2 regions of the Chryseomicrobium imtechense genome follow, and region 1 is predicted to be linked to the other one. Evidence: riboswitches for the same ligand, from Rfam matches in the RefSeq annotation. Region 1 holds a riboswitch; the other holds the start of a gene.
The links. A riboswitch is a leader RNA that binds a small molecule or an ion and turns the genes downstream of it on or off. The one in region 1 is predicted to bind cyclic di-GMP.

Region 1 (3,162 bases):
TCGGGATGGACAGTAGAGGACCATCGAGGAACCATCTACGAAGCGGATGCAGTTGTATTCAATGGAGATCCACGTTCTTTGGAAGGATTGCTCGAGCCGCATCAATGGGAACAACTACCGAAAAAAATAAAACTGATGCCTCAAAAGTCGACGTGGGGTACATACTCCCTTTATATTGCGATTGACTCTTCCAAACTAGAGAAGTCTTTTGCACCTTTCCAGCAAATCTCACATGGACCAAATGGAGAGATGGACGAAGGGTGGCACTTCTTTGTCTCTGTTTCAAAACCAGAAGACCGATTACGTGCGCCGGAAGGGTATCAGACGGTTACCATCTCTACCCATACAAACTTGGAATACTGGAAAACAAAAGAATCTTATGACGCATATAGAGAAATGATAAAGAAGCGGATTTTAGATGCTGTCGAACAGTATTACCCGGGATTTCAACTAGCCATCGATTTTATTGAAGATGGTGCCCCGCGTGGCTGGGAGAACTATACACTGCGCACAAATGGATACGTTGGAGGATTTGCACAAACGCCTTGGCATGCGTTATTTGGTGCAGCGTCCCATCGCTCAGGCTTACCTGGTCTCTATTTATGTGGAGATCATATCTTCCCAGGAGGGGGTACAATTGGCGTCACAACGAGTGGATTGCATGCGGCCCGTTCTATTGCCAAAAAACCATTTATTTAAAATGGTGTGATAAAGTGACTAACTTGATAGAGTGTGCAGGGGTGACTCCAGCGGGATAAAAAGCGGAAGCTGAGACCGAAGCTCAGCCCGCGGAAAGCTTCCCCCTGCACACTATACAAACTCTCTTTATTTTGACGGTTTTTTAAGGGCGCATATTCATCCAACTTCCAACGTGATGCACAGAAATTCCTGCAAATGAAGAATGGCCGCTAAACGTATTGTTTACATCTACTAAAGCATGCTCCATTGCCTGTTCGCCTTCTTCATGAAAACTAATGAAAGGATAGTCCTTAGACTCCATCGTTTCGACACCTACACGAACTTTCTTTCCATACGTATTCCCCCAAGCCATCTCTTTTGAAGAAATATCAATAATCGCTTGTGCTGTATCGCGATAAGACATTAAGGCAACACCATCTGTATTTTTGATTGTCCACTCTGCTAAGTTCCCTTTTCCGTAAGCTGGATTTTTATAAGTGATCTCATCAAACCAGAATGGAATGTCTGCTTCAAACTGTAATTTGTGTGTCTTTGAAAAGGTAGCAAGCTCTGTGATTACATTTTGAAAGCCTCGAACAGTTGCGGCACGTTTCGTTTCCCATTCAGGAAGTCCGTAAGGCTCGATATCTACGTGGATGCCATCAAACTTTGCTGTAGCTGGAGCAGTTGTTTGATAATTGGCTACCCAGTTTTTGAATTTGTTTTTTGCTTTAGCGCCAGTAGTGTTGCCCCAGTTTGGAGCCCCGTCTAAAGCAAACACTTTGATATTCGCTTTATGAGCACCTGTCAAGAATGCATGATAGTTTGTGCGTGGGATGTCTGAATCGATTTGCACAAAGACAGTTGAAACTTTCTTTTGTTGTAAGAACGCTAATGTGGACTCTGGCGAATCATAGAACATCCATGGGTTCCATAGCCAAGTTGCACGGTCTGGTGTTTGCGCCATTGCAGGACTACCTCCGATGAATAGCAAGAGAGTAAAGAATAGAACAACGATTTTTTTCATGATGATTCCCTCCTAGGATGATGTTTGACCAAGCATCCTAGTAGGATGTTGGCAACCTGACGACCTTACATACACTGTATGCTTAGGCTCATGGCTTTGCGTCCTTGCCTTTCGGACAAGTTTGCCGTTTACAACAACTTTTAGTGTCAGTATAAATCGAAAAAATAAAAAAGAAAGAGTGCGAATTTCTTATTTTTATAGTATGAAAAATTTGAAATCAAAGAACAGTAGGGACTTAGGGCACTTCATAGAAAAACCCTCTATCTAGTTAGATAGAGGGTAGGGATTTGGACCATGAATTACTCTGAATCTTCTTCATCCGTGTCATCCATATTATCTTCTGCGTCATTTACATCTTCTTCAATTTCTTGCTCTGTACCATCATCGATGTTGTCTTGATCGACGCCATCTCCACAAGCTGTTAGTAAACCTAAAGATAAGAATGCTGCTGCTCCAACTTTAAACCATTTTTGACCGGCTACTAATTTTTCCATTTGAATTCCTCCTAAATGTCGGTTTGTTTTACTTTCCTTACAGGTATTTCGTGCACTTGACTAATAAATACCCAGACACCTGTTTGAACAAACCTCTACTACTTAAAATAGGGCAAAACACATAGGAAATTAAGATAGAGGTCTGACATCATACAATGAAATGGTGTATACTAAATAAGGTTTGATACATTTACAATGATAGAAAGTAGGATATATATGACAAAACCAACGAAACAGCAGGGACTAGTGCTGTTTATACTCGGAATTATCTTTTTGTCACTGACTCTCCGTTCTCCTCTAACAGCAGTTGGACCGGTAACGGAATTTATTCAAAACGGCCTCATGATGTCAACGACATTAATAGGACTACTTACAACGATTCCATTATTGGCATTTGCAGTAGTTTCACCGTTTGCACCTAAAGTGGCCAAGCAAATTGGAACAGAAGCTACTTTATTATGGTCCATAGTGTTACTTGTTGGGGGAATTGCGCTCCGTTCGGGTGGCTCAATTACACTATTGATTTTCGGAACAGCTATTATTGGTGTTGCGATTGCGTTTGGTAACGTGTTATTACCATCCATTATTAAAGATCGTTTCCCACTGCATGTAGGTTTATTGACAGCCGTATTCTCTGTCGTCATGAACTTATCAGCAGCACTTGGAGCAGGAATTGCCTATCCAGTTGCAGCAGAAACATCATTCGGATGGCAAGGTTCATTAGGAGTCTGGGCAATTCTTGGAGTGCTGGCAATTGTTATTTGGTTACCTCAATTGAAACATCGTAAGACGGAACCGATTGATGCCACTTCAGAAATAGTAGATAATCCATCTATTTTGAAATCTCCTGTCACATGGAGCGTGACACTGATGATGGCGTTACAGTCTTTGATTTTCTATACGACAGCCGCTTGGTTACCGGCGATGTTGATTGAAAAGGGCATGAGCCCAGATTCTGCAGGG
Region 2 (3,162 bases), on a different contig from region 1:
GCATTTAGATATGCATGTAGCAGAAGTCAAGCGAATTGTACGCCATTCATCATTAGCAGTAGTGAGCAGCATTCATCAAGAATCCTTTCACGAGGCGACTATAGATAGTGAGGGTTTTTTACAATCACCTATAAATCCAGAATTTCAAGTAGAACGAGCAGTGTTACTCTCTCAAATTGAAGAAGCAATACATCTGTTACCTGAGAGAGAAAAGCTTGTAGTTTCACTCGCTTATCAAGATGAATTAAAATTCACTGAAATAGCAGAGGTTCTAGAGGTTAGCGTCTCACGCATCTCCCAACTACATTCTAAAGCAATGTCAAAAATCCGCCGTGCACTTATAGACAGTTTATAGAGGAGTACTGATAAATTGAACCTACTTATTTATGTTCTGCTTATTTGTTTAATTGTTTTCCAACTCTATGTCATGCAACAAGTCCGTGTTATAAAAAAAGACAAGCAAGCTCTCGAAGAACAAATAGTAAAGTATATAGAGGAACTGGACATCAAAAATCAAGAGCTCCTTGATATTGTGGATGAGCGTATCTCTAGAACTAATGGTCAAACTAGTAGTGGGACAATCATTCCTAAGGAGAAGTCGGTAGATAATCAGCTAAAGCAAATTTCCGCGTTAGATCAACAGGGAATCTCTGAGAACGCCATTGCAGAAAAGTTAGCGAAACCAGTGCATGAAGTTCAATTACTTACATTTTTATCAAGAGAGGAAAGAAATGAATGAAGATTACTTCGCTCCCTTCTAATCCTACAACATTAATTGAAAAAAAAAATCAACCGTCCCCTTCTATTAGCACTTTTAGCCGTATTCTGACAACAAAACAAACGAAAACAAATGAAAACATCCTTGACAGTTTGTTTGCAGAGATGGACAATTGTGGTAGCCAACTAACTGAGCGGAAAACGATGGAGACATTTTATCGCTATAAGAAAGCTGTTCGTGAACTACTTGATGAATTATCTCGACAAACATATCAAGTGTCAGAAAAGACTAGCACACGAACAGGAGTGATGCAGCAAACAGTGCGCATTGTAGATCTAAAATTAGCTGAACTCTATCAAAAAATCCTGTCAGACGAGACCCATCAATTAGATGTGTTAAACATGATTGGTGAATTGAAAGGTATTCTTGTTGATAGGAGAGGATAATTGTGCAAAGAAAAGAAGAAAGACGTGAGCTGTTTAGAGTTGTATTTAAGGAAACTGTATGGGGTACAATGACTCTTCTTGGCGAGGGGGGAGTCACAGTGAAGATACTTGATATCAGTTCGCAAGGTGCATTGGTTGAGACAGATTTTGACATTTCACCGAAATCCAAAGTTTATCTTGACTTTAAAATTAATTCAAATCCCTTTTCGGTTCCCGGATCAGTTATCCGTAAGGTCGTATATCCTGATTATTTTCAATATGGAATCCTCTTTAGTGAGGACAAGCAACAATTTCAAAAGCTCTTTAGAGAGTTAAATACATATAAAATTCGAAAAGCAAAACCTTACTTGTTAGAAGACTAAAATCATTGAAGTACCTGGTGGTGCTTCTTTTTTTGTGGGAAAATAACTAATCTTGTTTATTTATGTCATACAAATGTAATGTTTTGGAGGAATAAAATGGTTGTTAATCACCAATAATTACCTTAGAAAAAAGGTACTATTAATAACGGAAGCTACGAAATATTTTTCTTATTTGGGCACCTGAAAAATATGGAGCGAGTGGTGCAACCGACCTAATGAGCCTTAAAAGGTATCAGTAGGTCTTTTTCATCTAGAGATGAGCATATCTATTTTACCTATAAAAATGTAGAGGTGGAAGACGAATGCGAGTGTTGAATATGAATGATCATCCATTCATACGGCGAGGTGTTGTATCTTTGTTAGAAAAACAACCGAGTTGTGAGTGGATAGTTGAAGCTACTAATTTTTCTATGGAATCAGAATTAAATGTGAAGGAAATGATTGATATCGTTATTGTAGATGTAACGTTAGGAGAAAAAAGTGGATTTGAATTTATTAGACAGGCGAGAAAAATAAATACCGAATGCAAATTCATCGTATTTACAGCTTCTTTAAAGTACCAAGAATTTATCAGAAGCGCAGAGATTAGAAGTCGATGGCTACATATTAAAAATGTTCTACCTGAAGAGTTCTTATATGCACTCCAAATTATTAAACGGGGAAGAAAATATTATGATCCCGATGTTTTAGAGCTAAAAAAATCATGGAGTTAATGATACTCATTTTGTGAATCAACTAACCGCTAAGGAATTAGAAGTATTGATTGGATTGGGAAAAGGAAATAACAATAAAGTAATCGCAGAAAACTTGTATATTTCAGAGTATACGGTTAAAAAACATGTTAGTCAGATATTATCTAAACTCGATTTACCCGATCGGACACAAGCAGCTCTTTATGCAAATGCTATGGGGATTGTCACTTATGCGGTTCATTAAAGCTGAGAGAATGCTGATTTTTTATGCAAATCAGCGTGGGCTATTAATAAATATTATTATAGAACAATAGTTAAATATACTAGAGTGGTTGTAAATTAAATTAATTTAACTTGTGATAGTAAAAAATGTCAGTATCCCTGGTGTAATTCGCGTCATATAATGAACCTAATCTACTCAAGAAATCGCGTAAACTATCATAAATAAAAAGTCGCATGTCCTGAAGCCTACATCTTCAGAACATGCGACGATTTTTTTAAGCAGACACTTTTTTAGATGGTGAGAGAGTCAAAAAATCATCTAAATCTTCACCAGAACTATTGTATAACGATTCGTAGACACCAATTTTTGTTTCATTTTGATGGATGCTCAAGCTGCAAGTGACCATTTCAAGTGTATCTCCATATTGAAAGTTCAACGTGTAGGAGACTGTGCTGAGCAACGGCTCTAGTTCTGCAATTTCAATACAAGGATACTTCAATGCAAAATTGATAGGATCATCATTTTGATACGAGTACAAATAATTCCAAAATCCAGTAATCGTGCGGTTAACAATGTTGTGCGTGTCCATCCATTCCTTCAACTCATGTGAATTCATAAGCCGCTCCTTTCCCCTTTAGGAAAATCAATTTCCGATACGTGGGTAACAAGTGTGTTTGACGAGGGCAAATTCGGACAACCAACTATAAAAATAATATAGGGC

Region 2: another riboswitch for cyclic di-GMP. It lies ahead of AB5N96_RS06510 (response regulator transcription factor); the one in region 1 lies ahead of AB5N96_RS07380 (amidase).

What each region holds. Positions count from the first base shown of each region.
Region 1 is NZ_JBGOBM010000006.1:33,824-36,985, reverse strand. It holds gene AB5N96_RS07385 (phytoene desaturase family protein) at 1-699, shown strand, start outside; gene AB5N96_RS07380 (amidase) at 842-1,705, opposite strand; cyclic di-GMP riboswitch class I at 1,753-1,841, opposite strand; gene AB5N96_RS07375 (hypothetical protein) at 2,005-2,199, opposite strand; gene AB5N96_RS07370 (CynX/NimT family MFS transporter) at 2,416-3,162, shown strand, end outside.
Region 2 is NZ_JBGOBM010000005.1:80,295-83,456, reverse strand. It holds gene AB5N96_RS06530 (FliA/WhiG family RNA polymerase sigma factor) at 1-355, shown strand, start outside; gene AB5N96_RS06525 (hypothetical protein) at 371-739, shown strand; gene AB5N96_RS06520 (YaaR family protein) at 736-1,164, shown strand; gene AB5N96_RS06515 (PilZ domain-containing protein) at 1,167-1,526, shown strand; cyclic di-GMP riboswitch class II at 1,665-1,746, shown strand; gene AB5N96_RS06510 (response regulator transcription factor) at 1,883-2,239, shown strand; gene AB5N96_RS06505 (response regulator transcription factor) at 2,253-2,462, shown strand; gene AB5N96_RS06500 (hypothetical protein) at 2,716-3,057, opposite strand.